4 regions of the Kocuria sp. CPCC 205263 genome follow, and region 2 is predicted to be linked to each of the others. Evidence: riboswitches for the same ligand, from Rfam matches in the RefSeq annotation. Region 2 holds a riboswitch; each other region holds the start of a gene.
The links. Region 2 has a riboswitch for S-adenosylmethionine ahead of RF647_RS02660 (hypothetical protein). Riboswitches for the same ligand answer to the same signal wherever they lie in the genome.

Region 1 (4,201 bases), on a different contig from region 2:
GTCCGGGAAGCTCGTGAGCACGATGCTGCCGGGCGAGGAGCGCTTCTTCTCCGTGGACGCCCACCGGTCCTCGTCGGAGGGGGTGAGCCCGCCGAGGCGGGAGAAGGAGTAGTTCCACCACGCGCCGTAGTCGACCGCGCTGGACATCGTGTGCCCGTACTCGCCGTCGTTGACCACGTCCACGCCGATCTCGCGCTGCCGGCGGACCACGTCCTCGACGCCCGCGGCGAGCTCGGCGGTGAGCTGCTCGAACGTGATGGCGCCCTCGGCGTGCCGCTGGTTGGCCTCGAGCAGCCGCGGGGTCCGCGGCAGGGAGCCCACGTGGGTGGTCTGCACGTGGTCGGTGTTCTGCATGGTCATGCGTGTCCTCCTGAGGGTCTGCGGGAAGGTCGGGGGCCGGTCAGGACCAGAGCCGGCGGGAGGCGAGCTCGGCCCCGCGGGCGAGGGTCTCGAGCTTCGCCGCGGCGATCTGCGGGTGGATCCGCCCGCCCAGGCCGCAGTCGGTCGAGGCGATGACGTTCTCGCGGCCCACCTGGCGGGCGAAGCGCTCGATCCGGTCGGCCACCAACTCCGGGTGCTCCACCACGTTGGTGGCGTGGGAGACGATCCCCGGGATGATGACCTTGCCCTCGGGCAGCTCGTGGTCCTGCCAAACCTTCCACTCGTGCTCGTGCCGGGCGTTGGCGGCCTCGAAGCTGTAGCCGCCGGCCCTGATGGAGAGCATGAGCTCCACCAGGTGCTCGAACCCGAGGTCCGTGGTGTGCGGGCCGTGCCAGGAGCCCCAGCACAGGTGAAAGCGGACCTGCTCCTCCGGGATGCCCTCGAGGGCGTAGTTGAGGGCCTCGACCCGCTTGCGGGTGAACGCGAGGTAGTCCTCCACGCCGGGCTCGGGATTGACCTGGTCCCAGTTCTCCGCGATGGAGGGGTCGTCGATCTGCACGATCAGCCCGGCGTCGGTGATCGCCCGGTACTCCTCGCGCATCACCTCGGCGCAGGCGGTCAGCACCTCGTCCTCGTCCGCGTAGTGGGTGTTCTCCAGCCGGGCGCACGAGCCCGGGGACAGCGCGGCGAGGTAGCCCTCGCTCGCGCCCGTGGCCTGCAGCCCGGCCTTGAGGTTGCGGATGTCCGCCTCCAGCGCCGCGTGGCCCGTGTACTCCAGCTTCCCGGTGATCCTGGGGAACGGCGCCTGCTTGCCCGTGGTGATGCCCGAGGAGGGGTCCGTGTACGCCTCGTGGAACAGCCGGCGGTCCCGGCGGTCCCCGAAGCTCGTCAGGACCACCTTGCCTGGCGAGGAGCGCTGCGGCTCCTGCTCCCACAGGTCCACGTCGCCGGGGGTGAGGCCCGAAATCCGGGCGAAGATGTAGTGCCACCACGCGCCGTAGTCGACCTCCGCGGCCATGACGTGGCCGTACTCGCCGTCGTTGACCACGTCGATCCCGAGCTCGGCCTGCCGGCGGACCACGTCGACCACCGAGTCTTGCAGGAGCCGGTCGTACTCCGCCTCCGGGACGGCGCCCTTCGCCCGGTTGGCCTCGAGCAGCGCCGGGGTGCGCGGGAGGGACCCGGCGTGGGTCGTGCGGATGCGGTCGGCGCTGTGCAGCATGGTTCGTGCGTCCTTTCCATCGGTCCTGGCGGTAGCACCGGAGGCGGGACGGGGGAACCGTCGCCCGGGTTGCTGCGGCGTCGTCGAGCCAGATCTCTCGGCCGCTCTGGATGGTGACCCTGTCATCCAAGCGCACCCGTGCGCGCTGCGCCATTCGGCGCCCGGATGACGGACATGACGCCGTGTGACGCAACCCGGCGCGCGCTCCCGGGCGGCGCTGTCCTTCGCGAATATGGCCTGGATCACATACCGTGGCGGTGATCCGTGCCCCTCACCCCGCGGGCACGACGGACCAGAGGAAGGACCCCCATGTCCCAGACGCCCCAGCAGGAGGATCTCGAGGGCCGCACGGCGCTCGTCACCGGTGGCGCGAGCGGCATCGGCCTGGCCGCCGCCCGGGCCCTCGCCGGCTCCGGCGCGCACGTGGTCGTGGCCGACGTCGACGAGGCCGGGGCGCAGCGCGTCGCGGACGAGCTCGGCGGCCGCGCGTGGGCCGTCGACCTGCTCGACACCGCGGCGCTCGCCGAGCTGAGCCTCGAGGTCGACGTGCTGGTCAACAACGCCGGCATCCAGAAGGTCGCCCCTCTCCAGGAGTTCGACCCCGCGGACTTCCACCGGATCCTGGTGCTGATGCTGGAGTCCCCGTTCCTGCTGGTGCGCGCCGCGCTGCCGCACATGTACGAGCGGGGGTGGGGGCGCGTCATCAACGTCTCCTCCGTGCACGGGCTGCGGGCGTCCCCCTACAAGAGCGCCTACGTCTCGGCGAAGCACGGCCTGGAGGGGCTGTCCAAGACCGTCGCGGTGGAGGGCGCGGCCCACGGGGTGACGAGCAACTGCATCAACCCCGGCTACGTGCGCACCCCGCTCGTCGAGAAGCAGATCGCCGACCAGGCGAGGGTGCACGGGATCCCCGAGTCCGAGGTGGTGGAGCGGATCATGCTCGGCGAGACGCCGATCAAGAAGCTCGTGGACCCGGAGGACGTCGGCAGCCTGGTCGCGTGGCTGGCCGGACCGCACGCGTCCATGGTCACCGGGGCCTCCTACACGATGGACGGCGGCTGGACGGCGCGCTGAGCCCGCCCCGAGCCGCGGCGGCGCACTGCGGCGCCGCCGTCCGGACAGCCCGGCGGCCCGGACCGTCCGGCGGCCCGGACGGCCCGCCGCCGGTCCGGGCCGCTCAGCGGTGACCCAGTTCCCGGGAGAGCCGGTGGGCCTCCGTGAGCAGGGCCCGGCCCAGGAGCTGCCGCCGCTCGCCGCTGAACCGGGGCTCGATGCCCGTGAGGCTCAGCGCGTAGACCGGCGCGCCCGTCGCGTCGAAGACCGCGGCGGCCATGCCCCAGCTGCCCTCGACGATCAGCCCCGGGTTCACTGCGAAGCCCTCCTGCCGGACGTCCGCGAGCAGCTCCCGGATCCGCTCGGGCGTGTGCAGCGGGCCCCACTCGGCGCGGGCCCCGGCCGTGGCCGCGAGGACCCGGTCCACCTCCGCGTCCGGGAGGTGGGCCAGGACCGCCAGCCCCGCCGAGGCCACGCCGAGCGGCAGCCGCAGCCCCTCGTAGAGGACGTGGGAGCGGATGGGGAACGCGCCCTCCACGCGCGCCAGGCAGACGGTCTCCAGCCCCCGGCGGGCCGAGAGGAACGCGCTCTCGCCGGTGGCCTCCGCGAGCCGGCGCAGCGAGGGCCCGGCCAGCTCCCGGATCGGATAGCGGTGGGCCGCCACCGCGCCCAGCACGTACAGCTCGGGACCCAGCTGCCAGGCCCCGGTCCCGGCGTCGCGGTCCACGAGGCCCTCCTCGGCCAGTCCCGTGAGCAGCCGGTGCACGGTGGGGCGGGTCAGCCCGGTCTCGGCGGCGAGCTCCGCCACCGTGGTGCCCCGTTCCCGCCCCGCGACGGCCCGCAGCAGCTGCCCCACCCGGTGGACCACCTGGGTCCCCTGGCCCGTCGTCCGCTCCTCTCCCATGGCTCCACTATATGGACAGTCGGGGGACGAATGGCCGGATGCTGAGGAGAAGCGCCGTCATCCCGCCAAATCTGTTGACCGGCATGTGGAGGCTCCCTAGATTGAGTGCTGGGTCACAGTCGGACGAGAGGAAGGGACAAGGGTGTCCAAGGTCAGAGACAACGCCGCCGAGCTGCTGGCGGAACGCCTGCGGGACGGCATGACGCTCGCCGTGGGCGGGTTCGGGCTGAGCGGGATCCCCCGGGATCTCATCGACGCGGTGCGGGACTCCGGGGCCACGGACCTCACGGTGGTCTCGAACAACATGGGCGTGGACGGCAAGGGCCTCGGGGTCCTGCTCGAGAACCGCCAAGTGAAGAAGGTCCTCGCCTCCTACGTGGGCGAGAACAAGCTGTTCGCCCAGCAGTACCTGGACGGCGAGCTCGAGGTCGAGTTCAACCCCCAGGGCACCCTCGCCGAGCGGCTCCGGGCCGGCGGCGCGGGCATCCCCGCCTTCTACACGAAGACCGGGGTCGGCACCCTGGTGGCCGAGGGCAAGCCGCACGCCGAGTTCGACGGCGAGACCTACGTGCAGGAGCGCGGCATCGTCGCCGACATCGCCCTGGTCCACGCCCACACCGGGGACACCGACGGCAACCTCG
Region 2 (4,201 bases):
ACCGACCTCGTGATGCTCACCGACCAGCGGCTGCGCGCGACGCTCAAGGAGCGCTGGGTCGCGCGGGTGGAGCCGTGGGTGGACCTGCCCGAGGACCTGCCCGCCGAGCGCCGGAGCCGGCTGCTGGCCGTGCGGCTGCTCGCCGACGGCGTGTGGTTCGCCGACGCCGCGGGCGTCTTCGCCCCCGACCCGCAGGAGCGGGCCCGGGTCAAGGCGGTCGCCGACGAGCTCCTGGAGGGCTGAGCCGTGCTGCGCCGGCTGCTGCTGCTCGCCGCCGTGCTCGCCGAGGTGGCGGCCACGCTGTCGCTGAAGGCGGCTCTGGACGAACCCGCCTGGTACGTGCTCGTCGTCACCGGCTACCTCGCCGCGTTCACCCTCCTGGCGTCCGTGCTGCGCCGCGGCATGCCGGTGGGGGTCGCCTACGGCGTGTGGGCCGCCCTCGGGGTGATGCTCACCGCCCTGGCGGCGGCCGTGGTCTACGGTGAGCGGCTGAGCCCGGCCGTGCTGGCCGGGATCGTGCTGGTCGTAGCTGGCGTGCTGTGCGTGGAGCTCGGCTCCCGCGGCCCCGCCCGGCGCCGTGCCCCCGAGCCGGAGGAGGCCCCCTGATGGCCTGGCTCTTCCTCAGTGTCTCGATCCTCACCGAGGTCGCCGGGACCCTGTCCCTGCGGATGGCCGCCCGGGGCCGCCCCCGCTGGTACGCCGCCGTGGCCGTCGGCTACCTGGTGGCGTTCACCTGCCTGAGCCTCGTCCTGGCCGAGGGCATGGCGCTGGGCGTCGCCTACGGCATCTGGTCGGCCTCCGGCGTGGCGCTGACGGCGCTGGCCGGCCGGGTCCTGTTCCGCGAGCCGTTCACCTGGGTGACGGCGGCCGGGGTGGCCCTGATCGCCGGCGGAGTGCTCCTCATCGAGCTCGGTGCCCCGCCGGTCTGAGCGGTCCCCGGTTCTGAGCGGTTCCCGGTGCCGGGTCGGGTGCGGCGCACCGCCCCGGGTGGTGCGGCGCCGGATCTCGTGTAGAGTAGTCCGCAGTTGTTGAGGTTCGTTTTTGTCTTTCAAGCAGTTCGGCCCACTCGGGTGCAGCAGTTTTTCTGAGAAGACGTTTTCCATGCATCACAACTGTTTTGTTTCTCGAACGTCGGGAAACGTTCATCTCATGAAGGATCAGGTCTCCCATGACTACCGGTATCGTCAAGTGGTTCAACGCTGACAAGGGCTTCGGCTTCATCACCCCCGAGGACGGCTCCAAGGACGTTTTCGCCCACTTCTCCGCGATCAACTCGAACGGCTTCCGCTCGCTGAACGAGAACGACCGCGTCGAGTTCGAGACCCAGGACGGCCCCAAGGGCCCCCAGGCTGCGAACATCAACGTCATCTCCTAAGGATTTTCCGCGGGCTCCGGCCCGTTGATCCTCCAGAACCGTCGTCGGGCTGAGCCCGGCGGCGGTTCTGTCGTCGTACCCGCCGAGCGGCACCGGGAGGAAGCGCCGTGACCGTTCCCGATCCGCTCCCCGCCGCGGAGGAGCCGGAGGACCCCTTCGTGGTGAACCGTGTCTCCGACGCCGAGCTGGACGTCTCCGTGCCGTTCGAGGTTGAGGCCTCCGAGTGGGATTTCGACGGCTCCGCCGACGAGGCCGGCGGCGGCTGGGGCTCGGCGGGGGACTACGGCCTCGAGTGAGCACCCCGCAGGTCCCACCGGCGCTCCGGACGTCACCGTCCTCCCGCACGACGGAGGCCGCAGCCCAACGGGCTGCGGCCTCCGCGCGCTCCTGTCCGCCGGCTATGCCGACAGCGGGAGGGACGAGGGGTGGAGCTTGAAGAACGGGTGCCGTCCGGTCGCCGCGAGGGCTCCGGGAACGAGGAGCTGGCGGTACTTGGCGCACCATTGCGCTGTACCCTCCGTGTGCTCCGCCGCGGCGGCCAGGTCGTCGGCCTCGGGGCTCAGGTACTCCTGCACGTCCCCGTCGGTCGACGTGAGACGGACGAGGTGCAGATCGGGGAGGGCGGTGACGGTCACGTCGATCCACTCCTCGCGCTGGTCGGTGGTGATGGCTGTTCTTTCTTCGGACATGGTCATGTTTTCTCCTGACGTTCTTGCAGGCATCCGATGGCGTTGCCCGCCGCTTCGTCATCCGATCCACCCGGGAACATCGGGTTGGCGTGCAGCGGGTCGGAGCCCCTCCACGGGCCCGCCGGGGATCGTCGATCTCCGGCCGAGGGCGTGGACGCCGCATCTCGAGAAGCAGGTTCAGGCTACCCCGCGGCTCCGACACCTCGACAGGCGAGTCGTGATTTGTGTCACCGAAACGTAATGCGCGGGGTCGTCGCCTGCGCCGTCCCCGGTCCTGCGGGACCCATTCCAGCACAACGATGTGTCGTCGAGATGTCCGAGCGGTGACGCCCCGGGGAAGGCCTGCGCACAGGGGGGTGGCACCGGTTCCTGCCCGGGCGCCGCGCACGGACACGGTTCGGCCGATGTGGTTCAATGGGGAGAGCTTCAAGAGACCCGGTCGGCAAGCTCCGACTTGACCGGGCACCAACCCCATGTTCACGGGTGGTTCGGATGAGGAAGCGGCTCGCATCGCCGCAGCAGCGGTACCCGGTGCGAGCAAGAGCGCACGAAGGATCCCGGTCATGTCCGACCCCCGCCCCTCCGCCGCCCGCACGGGCGCGTTCATCCAGCACTCCCTCGCTGTCCCGGCCACCGGGGACGGGACCCGCCGCGATCCCGCGCCGAGCGTCCCGGCGATCAGCGTCTCCGCCATGAGCGTCGAGGACTACGCCCGCGTGGTGCAGGTCCGCACCGAGTTCGTGGACTTCCTGCTGGCTCCGGCCCGCGGGGAGTTCGCCGCCGCGGCCTGAGGCCCGCCGCCGTGGACCTCCTCCTGGACCGTTCCGTGCTGCTGGGGGTGCGCACCCCGGAGCGCTGTCCCGAGCTGGCCGAGGTCCTGCGCCGGCACGGCCACCGGCGGCTGTTCCTGCCGGCCACGGTGCTCGGCGAGCTGCTCGCCGAGCGGCCCGACGAGACGCTGTGGGCGGAGCAGCTCGAGCTGCGCTTCCCGGGCCGGGTGCTCCCCGCGGACGCCGCCGTGGCCCGGGCGTGGGGAGCACTGTCCGTGACGGGGGCGGCCGACCCGCTCGCCGGGCTCACCGCGGCCACGGCCCTGGTGCACGGGCTGACCGTGCTGACCGCGGAGCCGGGGCGGTACGCCGGCACCGGGGCGCCCGTGCTGGACGCGTCCCCCGCCCGCCGGTAGCCCTCAGACGGCCCGGCGGTGCCGCCGGCCCCGGCCCTGGGCCGAGAGCGCCACGGCGTGCTCGTAGTGCTCGAGAAGCTGCCCGACCAGCACGTCCCACGTCCGGCCCTGGACCGCCGCGTGCGCCGCGACGCCGAAGGCGGCCCGCTTCGCCTCGTCGCCCAGGAGATCGGCCACGTGCCCGCGCAGCGCCCCGAGGTCGCCCGGGGGATAGAGCCAGCCGGTGCGGGAGCGGTCCACGAGGTCGAGGGGACCGCCCCGGCCGGTCGCGACGACCGGCACCCCCGAGGCCATGGCCTCCTGGATCGTCTGGCAGAACGTCTCGAACTCGCCGGGGTGGACGAACACGTCGAAGGACGCCATGATGCGCGCCAGGTCGGCACCGCTGCGGCGCCCGGTGAAGTGGGCCTGCGGGAGCCGGCGGCGCAGGGCGTCCTCCTCCGGGCCCGAGCCCACGACCACCAGACGGGTGCCGGGCAGGTCCGCGACCGTGGAGAGGTCTTCGACCTGCTTCTCCGGGGCGATCCGGCCCACGTAGCCGACGATCCGCCGGCCGCCGCCGACCTCCTCCCGCCACCGCTCGTCCCGGTGCCGGGGGGAGAAGCGGGCGGTGTCCACCCCGCGCCGCCACAGGTGCACGTCCTGGACGCCGTGCTCGGTGAGCTGCCGGACCGCCGAGGTGGACGGCGCGAGCGTGAGCGTGGCGAGGTTGTGCATGGAGCGCACGTGCCCCCACAGGAGCTGCTCGAGGAACGGGGCCCCGTACTTGGCCGCGTAGCCGGGCACGTCGGTCTGGTAGACCGCCACGCACGGCACCCCGAGCTGCTGGGCCGCCAGGATCGCCCGGCGGCCCAGCACGAACGGGGAGGCCACGTGGACCACGTCCGGCCGGAAGCGCTCCAGCTGCCGCCGCACCCGGGCCACGGTCCCGCCGGCCACCCGCACGGCGGG
Region 3 (4,201 bases), on a different contig from region 2:
AGGCGCTCACCGAGACGACCTTCCGGCCCACCCGGTCGGACAGCCAGGCCCAGAACGGGGTGGAGAACAGGCCGATGGCCGAGGCGATCATCACCGCGGTCACACCCGCGGCGCTGTCCCCGCGCACGTCCCGCAGGTAGGTCAGCATGTAGACCGTCACCAGGTAGTAGACGGCGTTCTGGGCCAGGCGCAGGCCGATCGTGACCAGCACCGGGCGGCGGTGGTGGACCAGCAGCTCCCGCAGGGGGGCCTTGGCCACGTTGCCCGAGGCCCGGTGCTCCAGGAACTCTGGGGCGTCGGCCACGCCGAGGCGGATCCACAGGCCCACCGCCACGAGCAGGGCCGAGAGCAGGAAGGGGATGCGCCAGCCGTAGGCGGCGAACTGCTCCTCGCTCATGACGTTCTGCACGATGAAGAACGCGCCGGTGGCCAGCAGCATGCCGGCGGAGGAGCCGATCTGGGTGAAGGACCCGAAGAACCCGCGGTGCCGGGCCGGTGAGTGCTCCACGCTCAGCAGCGCGGAGCCGCCCCACTCGGCGCCCGCGGACAGGCCCTGGAGGATGCGCAGGAGCACGAGCCCGACGACGGCCCACCAGCCGATCACCTCGTAGGTGGGCAGCAGGCCGATCAGGGTGGAGGCCACGCCCATGAGCAGCAGGGAGGCCACCAGCAGGGCCTTGCGGCCGATCCGGTCCCCCAGGTGCCCGGCGATGATCCCGCCCAGGGGCCGGGCGATGACCCCGACCGCGAGCGTGGCGAAGGACGCCACGATGCCGCCGAGCTCGGTGGCCATGGGGAAGAACTGGACGTTAAAGACGAGTGCGGCGGCGGTGCCGTAGAGGTAGAAGTCGTACCACTCGATGGTGGTTCCGGCGAAGGCCGAGGCCAGGACGCGCTTCTTGCCGTGGACGATGCTGCTGCGGCCCGGGGCGGCCGTGGTCGTGGTGCTCATGCGTCAGGCTCCTGGGGTTCGGTCGGCGACGGTCGCGGCGTCGGTCGTGGCATCGGTCGCGGCGTCGGTCTTCGCGTCGCCGATGGCGTTCAGGCCCTCCGGCAGGGTGCCGTTGATGAGGTAGTCGCCGAGGGCGCGGGCGCGGAAGGCGATCGGGTTGTGGGTGGCCACGGTCTGGGCGTTGCGCCAGTGCCGGTCCAGGCCCTTGGCCGTGGACGTGGCGGAGGCGCCCACGGTGAGGAACAGGTCCTGGGCCGCGCCGAGCGCCAGCTCCGGCACGGTGACCTGGGCGTGCTCCACGGCGATCTCGGACTCGTGCAGCGCCGCCGGGAGGGTCCCGGTGAAGTCCGGCCGGTCGGCGCCGGCCGCTGCTGCGGCGGCGATCCCGGCGTCCAGGGCACGGGCGGCGTGCAGGACGGTGGCCTCGGCGGCGAAGGCCTTGGCGGAGATCCGCCCGGTGGCCTCCTGGATCAGCGGGTCGTCGCGGAACGGCAGGCCGAGCCCGGTGTTGAAGGTCCGCCGGCGTCCGGCGATGGTCTCCACCGCGTCCCTCCGGGCCGCCCGGGCGATGCCGGCCAGCACGGCCAGCAGCACGAGCTGGAAGAAGGCGGCCTCGTGGACGGCCTCCGCGCTGCCGGCGGTGCGGTCCAGCACGGCGTCGTCCGGGACGCGCACCCGGTCGAAGACCGCGGTGCCGGTGCCGGTGAGCTTCTGCCCGAAGCCGTCCCAGTCGTCCTCGAGCGTCACGCCCTCGGCGTCCGTGGCGACGACGGCGAAGCGGCGCCCGTCCCGGCCGTCCAGGGCGGCCGAGACGCGGGTGTAGTCGCAGAAGACGGAGCCGGTGGCGTAGAACTTCCGGCCGGTGAGCTCCCAGCCCTCGGCGGTCCGGGTGAGCACGGTGTTCAGGGTGCCCAGCGCGTTGCCGCCCTTCTCCGTGGAGGCGTTGCCGACGGTGGCCCCGGCCAGCACCCGCCGGTACCACACCTCCTGGAGCTCCCGAGGCAGGAAGCGCAGGGACTCCACGAAGCCGTGATGGGAGCGGTAGAGGTGGGCGATGTTGGAGTCGGCCTCGGCCAGGTCGACCAGCAGCCGGGTGAAGTCCTCGAGGCTGGCCCCGGGGCCGCCGTGGGCCGCCGGGACGCGCAGGGTGCCGAACCCGGCCCGGTCCAGCCGGTCGACCTCCGCGTAGGGCAGCGCGCGCCGGAGGTCCCGGTCCAGAGCGCCGGCGGCGATCTCCGTGAACAGCGGCCGGAAGTGCTCCCGCAGCCCGGCGTAGTCTCCGGGCAGGCCGGCGGCGAAGTCCGTGCCGGCGCGGGGATGGGCGGTGGTCTCCTCGACCGTGCTCGGGGTCATGCGGTGGTCCTCTCGGTCGCACCGAGGATTGCCGGTCGGCCGGTCGCGCCGGGGCGGGCCCGGTGGCGGCAGCGCCGGACGCTGACGTCACGGACCGACTGCAGATCCGGGATCTCCATCGGTTCTGGCATGAGCACCCTGACCCCTGAGAAGGACGGGTTGCTGCGGCGTCGTCGAGCCAGATCTCTCAACCGCTCTGAATGGGGCACTTGCCATGGGACCAGACCGCCCGGTCCGGGACCAACCGGATGACGGGCGCACGTCACGGAATGTCACGACGGTGTCACAGAAGGTCACGTCGTCCGCAGTGGTGTACCGGCCCGGATCAGGAGATCGGATGAGGAGTCCCGCGCAGGAGTCCGGCTCAGTAGACCGGCTGGTCCGGCTCCACCTGCGCCACCCAGGCGAGCACCCCGCCCTCGAGGTGGCGGACCCGCTCCTCCCGCCCGGCGTAGAAGGACCGCAGCGCCGCGAGCGCGGTCGCGGAGCGGGCCCCGGCCTTGCAGTGCAGCACGAGGTCCGTGCCGCGGGCCTCCGGGGGCAGGGCGTCCGCCCCGCGGTCCAGGATCTCCTGCAGCGGGACGGGCACGGCGCCGTCGATGGCCACGAGCTCCCGCTCCCAGTCCTCGCGCACGTCCACCAGGGCGAAGGACGCCTCCCCGCGCTCCCGGCGCTCGAGCAGCCGGGCCAGCTCGGCCGCCCCGACGGTCTCGGAGGCGTCCGCGCCGGGCAGCGCGCAAACCGCGGCGGGCTGGGCCACCGCGGTGACCGGGGCGGCGTCGGGATCCGGGGTGAGACGCATCTCGCGCCAGGTCATCGCGAGCGCGTCGTGCAGCAGCACCCGGCCGAGCAGGGGCTCCCCGGTGCCGGTGACGAGCTTGACGGCCTCGGTGACCATGACCGCGCCGACGGTGGCGGGGAGCATGCCGAAGACCCCGCCCTCGGCGCAGCTGGGCACCTCGCCGTCCGGCGGGGCCTCGGGGTAGAGGTCCCGGTAGGTGGGCCCGTGCCCGGCCCAGAAGACGCTGACCTGCCCCTCGAAGCGCAGGATGGAACCCCACACGCAGGGTGTGCCGGTCAGGGCGGCGGCGTCGCTGACCACGTAGCGGGTCGCGAAGTTGTCGGCGCCGTCCAGGACCAGGTCGTACCGGCCGATGATGTCCACGGCGTTGTCCGCGTCCAGCCGGGCGGGGTGGGTGCGGACCTCCACCAGCGGGTTGAGCGCGGTGACGGCCTCGGCGGCGGAGACGGCCTTGGGGCGGCCGACGTCGGCGGTCGTGTGCACCACCTGGCGCTGCAGGTTGGACAGCGCCACCACGTCGTCGTCGACGATCCCGAGGGTCCCGACCCCCGCCGCGGCGAGGTACTGCAGGGCCGGGGACCCGAGCCCCCCGGCGCCGACGACGAGCACGCGGGCGTTCCGCAGCCGCCGCTGGCCGAGACTCCCGATCCCGGGCAGGGTCAGGTGCCGGGCGTAGCGCTCGAGCTCCTCGCGGGTCAGTTCGGGGCCGGGCTCCACGAGCGGGGGCAGCGGGCTCACGGCCGCTCCCCCACGGGCGCCCAGTCCCCGCGCGGCACGTCCGCCGGGCCGGCGGCCGGTCCGCCCTCGGGGGCGTCCGTGTCGATCCGCCCGGCCATGGGCGAGGACGCCTGGGCGTGGCGGCGGGCCGGGATGCGCCCGGCACCGGCGGCGAGCCGGCCGGCGAGCACGGCGTGGCGCATCGCGGTGGCCATCGCCACCGGGTCCTGGGCGCGGGTGACGGCGCTGGCCAGCAGCACGGCGTCGCAGCCCAGCTCCATGGCCAGGGCGGCCTCGGAGGCGGTGCCGATCCCGGCGTCGAGCACCACGGGCACGGACGCCCGGGAGGCGATGAGCTCGATGTTGTGCGGGTTGAG
Region 4 (4,201 bases), on a different contig from region 2:
GTCGAAGCCCGCGGGGGCGCCGTCGTCGGCCTTGGCGAGGAGGAGGAAGGACACGGGGCCCACGAGGACCGGGCGGACGGTGAAGCCGTGCGCGGCCGCGCGGCGGACGTCGGCCACGAGCCGGTCGGCGGTGGCGCGGAACGGGGTCTCCGGGCCGATCTCGGGCACGAGGTAGTGGTAGTTGGTGTCGAACCACTTGGTCAGCTCGAGCGGAGCGCGCCCGGCGTCGCCGCGGGCCAGCACGAAGCTCGCGTCGAGGCCGAGCCGGCCCTCGGCATCGGCGAGGTCGGCGAAGCGGGTCGGCGTCGCCCCGAGGGCCACGGTGGTGTCCAGGACCTGGTCGTAGAGGGGGAATGCCGCGGGCAGGGACGAGTCCCGGGCGCCGAGGCCCAGCTCCACGAGCCGGCGGTGGGTCGCCAGCTGCAGGTCGGCGGCCGCCGACTCCAGCTCCTCGCGGGTCGAGCGCCCGGCCCAGTAGGCCTCCAGGGCCTTCTTCAGCTCGCGGCGGCGGCCGATCCGGGGGTAGCCGGTGATGGTGGCGGCGGGGAACGGGACAGTGGTCATGGTGGTCTCCTGAAGAGGTGTCGAGGGGTCGTGCGGAACGGTGGGTCGGTGCGTGCTCAGGCGGGGAGCAGGAGGTCGTCGAGCGCGACGGGCACGTGCGGGACGCGCGGGAGGTCCACGTGCTCCAGCAGGTCGAGCGCGGCCCGGTGCTCGTTGAAGGTGTAGAGGTGCAGCCCGGGGGCGCCGGCGTCCAGGGCGGCGCGGGCCAGCCGCGCCGCGAAGGCCACGCCGGCGCGGTGCCGCTCGGCAGGACCGGGCGCGTCCTCCAGCGCGGCGGCCAGGCCCGGGTGGGGCGCCAGGCCCGCCAGCCGGCACAGCGTCCGGAGCCGCCGCGGGTCGGTGACCGGCATGATCCCCGGGACGATCGGGATCGTCACCCCGGCTGCCCGCGCCGCCGCGACCAGGCGCTCGTAGCGCTGCGGGCGGAAGTAGACCTGCGTGATCGCGAAGTCCGCCCCGGAGCGCTGCTTGGCCAGCAGCACCTCGACGTCGTGCCGGAACGAGGGCGACTCCGGGTGCCGGGTCGGGTAGGCGGCCACGCCCACGGCGAGCCGGCCGGCCGCCAGGGCCGCGGTGTGGCGCCGCTCGACCTCGCGCACGAGCTCCACGAGCTCGCCGGCGTGCCGGAGCTCGCCCGGCTCGGCTCCCGGGTCGAGGTCGCCGCGCAGGGCCAGCACGCCCCGGACGCCGCGGCGGACCAGCGCGGCCACGGTCTGCTCCAGCTCGGCCCGGGTGCTGCCGACGCAGGTCAGGTGGGCCAGGGGCCGCAGGCTCGTGCGCGCCAGGAGGTGGTCGAGCAGGGCGAGCGAGCTGTCCCGGCGCTGCTCGTCCCCGCTGTACGTCACCGAGACATGGTCGGGACGGGTGGGCTCGAGCTCCTCGATGGTCCGAAGCAGCGTGTCGGCGCTCGCCGCGCTGCGCGGCGGATAGAGCTCGTAGGACAGGGACGGCGGCGCCGGCCGGGCGGTCGGGCGTGGTGTCACGTTCTTCCTCCAAGGGTCACCCCGAGGGAGGGCAGCAGCCGTCCCGGAGTGGACCCGGGAGGCTGCGACAGCTCCATCGGTCCTGGCGGGAGCACCGTTCCGCGCACCCCGTGGCGGGGGCGCGGATGGTTGCTGCGGCGTCGACGAGCCAGGTCTCTCGGCCGCTCTGGATAGATGCAGGACCCATTCCAGCGGCTGCCCCGCCGCGCTGCCAAGTGCGGGCGCCCAGAAGACGCCGGTGCGCGGACTGTGACGACCGCGACGTCACAGGACGCAACACGGACGCGCGACGACGCACCGGCGACGACGCCCATGAGGAGCGCAGGTCCGGGGCCGTCACGATCCGGTCTCGGGTCTTGCCGGGCCCGGGCGGGCGGCATAGTCTTTGACAACCAACAGGTTGATCAAGGAATCAGTTGACAAACACCGTGGACCCCGGCGACGACGAGCTCGACAGGGCCTTCCTGGCACTGGCCGACCCGGTCCGCCGCCGCATCGTCGCCCGGCTCAGCCGTGGACCGGCCACGGTCACCGAACTGGCGGAACCCTTCGCGATCTCCCTCCAGGCGGTCTCGAAGCACATCCAGGTCCTCGAGCAGGCGCAGCTCGTCACGCGCACCCGTGACGCCCAGCGCCGGCCCGTCCACCTGGACCCCGCACGGCTCGAGGCGCTCACCACGTGGATCGACCGGTACCGGCTGGTCCGGGAGGAGCAGTTCCGCCGCCTCGACGCCGTGCTCGACACCCGAGCCGCGGACCGCGGCGAGCACACCCAGGACTGAACCATGGGACACGCACTGCACCTGACCGTCCCCGACGGCCTGCCCTTCATCGACTTCGAGCGCGAGTTCGACCACCCCGTGGCCGACGTCTACCGCGCCCACGCCGACCCCGAGCTGTTCCGGCAGTGGATCGGGCCGCGCGGGCTGCGGACCCGGATCGACGGCTTCGAGTTCCGCCCCGGCGGCGCCTACCGGTTCGTCCAGCGCGGCGAGGACAGCGCCGAGGAGTACGCCTTCCGCGGCGTCTTCCACACGGTGCGCGAGAACGAGCTCGTGGTCCAGACGTTCGAGTACGAGGGCTGGCCCGACGCCGTGGACCTGGAGTACCTGCACTTCGAGGACCTGGGCGACGGCCGGTGCCGGCTGCGCGGGCACACCGTCCACGCGTCCCAGGAGGCCCGTGACGGGATGGTCGGATCCGGCATGGAGAAGGGCATGGCCGAGGGCTACGAGCGGCTCGAGGAGCTGCTGGGCGGGCGGGCCGCGCAGGGCGGGGCCTGACCGTGGACTGGACGCTCGAGGTGGTTCTGCTGCCGGTGCGCGACGTCGACCGTGTGATCGCGCTCTACCGGGGCGGGGTCGGCTTCCACCTCGACCACCACACCACCACCGGGCAGATGGACATCGCCCAGCTGACCCAGTCCGGGTCCGGGTGCTCGATCGTGGTCGGCGACCTCCCCGGCCGGCCGCAGCGGCCCGGGGCCGGCCGGGGAGCCCGTGCTCAGTCGCGGGGGAGGTGCTCCGGCCGCCGGCCGAGGGTGCGCGCGGCGAGTGCGATGAGCAGCACCAGCCCGGCCGTGAGCAGGAGCTGGCCCCGCACGGCGTCGTCGAGCAGCCCGAGCAGGACGATCCCGGCGAGGAGCGCCAGCGCCAGGTACGACAGCCACGGGAAGGCCCACATCCGCAGGGGCAGCTCGGCGCCGTCCCGGTCCGCGCGGCGGCGCAGGACGATCTGCGAGACCAGCGCGAGCCCCCAGACGACCAGGCAGGTCGCGCCCACGGTGTTGAGCATCCACAGCAGCACGGTCTCGGGCCACAGGTAGTTGAGCACCACGGCGGCGAAGCCGAAGAGCACGGAGACGACCACCGCGCTCCGGGGGACCCCGCGGTCGGAGACGTCGGCGAAGGCCCGCGGCGCCGAGCCGCGGCGGGCCAGCGACCAGAGCATCCGGGACGCCCCGTAGATGTTCGCGTTGAGGGCCGAGAGCAGCGCCAGGATGATCACCACGGCCATCAGCACGTCCGCACCGGGCACCCCGGCGGTCTCCAGCACGGCCACGAACGGGCTGACCGAGAGCTGCTCGTCGTTCCACGGCAGCACCAGGACCATGACGGTCACGGCGCCCACGTAGAAGACGAGGATCCGGACCAGGATGGTGCGCACGGCGCGGGCCACGTTGCGCTGCGGGTCCTCGGTCTCCGCGGCGGCGATGGTCACGAGCTCCGTGCCGCCGAACGCGAAGACCACCACGAGCAGCGCGGCGGCCACCCCGGTCGGGCCGTGGGGCAGGAAGCCGCCGTGGGCGGTGAGGTTCGCGAGCCCCGGGGAGGGCTCCTCCGTCAGGCCCAGGAGCACGGCGACCCCGACCACGAGGAAGGCCAGCACCGCGAGCACCTTCATCAGCGCGAACCAGAACTCGGTCTCCCCGAGCGTGCGCACCCGCACCAGGTTGATCGCCGTGAACACCACCATGAACAGCAGCGCCAGCACCCACTGCTCGGCCACCGGCCACAGCTCCGTGAGCAGCTGGGCCGCGGCCGTGGCCTCCGCCGCGACCACCACCACGATCTGCGCCCACCACAGCCAGCCGAGGGTGCGTCCCACGGTGCGGCCCATGGCCTTCTCGGCGTAGGTCGAGAACGCGCCGGGGG

Region 1: it holds a riboswitch for S-adenosylmethionine, as region 2 does, so the genes downstream of both, RF647_RS02245 (cobalamin-independent methionine synthase II family protein) here and RF647_RS02660 (hypothetical protein) in region 2, are expected to answer to the same signal.
Region 3: it holds a riboswitch for S-adenosylmethionine, as region 2 does, so the genes downstream of both, RF647_RS18050 (acyl-CoA dehydrogenase family protein) here and RF647_RS02660 (hypothetical protein) in region 2, are expected to answer to the same signal.
Region 4: it holds a riboswitch for S-adenosylmethionine, as region 2 does, so the genes downstream of both, RF647_RS02425 (methylenetetrahydrofolate reductase) here and RF647_RS02660 (hypothetical protein) in region 2, are expected to answer to the same signal.

Annotation. Positions count from the first base shown of each region.
Region 1 is NZ_JAVKPV010000001.1:473,439-477,639, reverse strand. Features, by position in the region: gene RF647_RS02250 (cobalamin-independent methionine synthase II family protein) at 1-360, opposite strand, end outside; gene RF647_RS02245 (cobalamin-independent methionine synthase II family protein) at 401-1,603, opposite strand; SAM riboswitch class I at 1,617-1,720, opposite strand; gene RF647_RS02240 (3-hydroxybutyrate dehydrogenase) at 1,913-2,677, shown strand; gene RF647_RS02235 (IclR family transcriptional regulator) at 2,781-3,560, opposite strand; gene RF647_RS02230 (CoA transferase subunit A) at 3,703-4,201, shown strand, end outside.
Region 2 is NZ_JAVKPV010000002.1:43,196-47,396, forward strand. Features, by position in the region: gene RF647_RS02630 (TetR/AcrR family transcriptional regulator) at 1-243, shown strand, start outside; gene RF647_RS02635 (multidrug efflux SMR transporter) at 247-606, shown strand; gene RF647_RS02640 (multidrug efflux SMR transporter) at 606-929, shown strand; gene RF647_RS02645 (cold-shock protein) at 1,169-1,375, shown strand; gene RF647_RS02650 (hypothetical protein) at 1,483-1,671, shown strand; gene RF647_RS02655 (hypothetical protein) at 1,774-2,070, opposite strand; SAM riboswitch class IV at 2,489-2,614, shown strand; gene RF647_RS02660 (hypothetical protein) at 2,628-2,855, shown strand; gene RF647_RS02665 (PIN domain-containing protein) at 2,867-3,250, shown strand; gene RF647_RS02670 (glycosyltransferase family 4 protein) at 3,254-4,201, opposite strand, start outside.
Region 3 is NZ_JAVKPV010000018.1:16,373-20,573, reverse strand. Features, by position in the region: gene RF647_RS18055 (MFS transporter) at 1-952, opposite strand, end outside; gene RF647_RS18050 (acyl-CoA dehydrogenase family protein) at 956-2,305, opposite strand; SAM riboswitch class I at 2,418-2,512, opposite strand; gene moeB (molybdopterin-synthase adenylyltransferase MoeB) at 2,670-3,845, opposite strand; gene RF647_RS18040 (thiazole synthase) at 3,842-4,201, opposite strand, start outside.
Region 4 is NZ_JAVKPV010000001.1:509,814-514,014, reverse strand. Features, by position in the region: gene metE (5-methyltetrahydropteroyltriglutamate--homocysteine S-methyltransferase) at 1-564, opposite strand, end outside; gene RF647_RS02425 (methylenetetrahydrofolate reductase) at 621-1,547, opposite strand; SAM riboswitch class I at 1,618-1,724, opposite strand; gene RF647_RS02420 (helix-turn-helix transcriptional regulator) at 1,976-2,329, shown strand; gene RF647_RS02415 (SRPBCC family protein) at 2,333-2,830, shown strand; gene RF647_RS02410 (amino acid permease) at 3,051-4,201, opposite strand, start outside.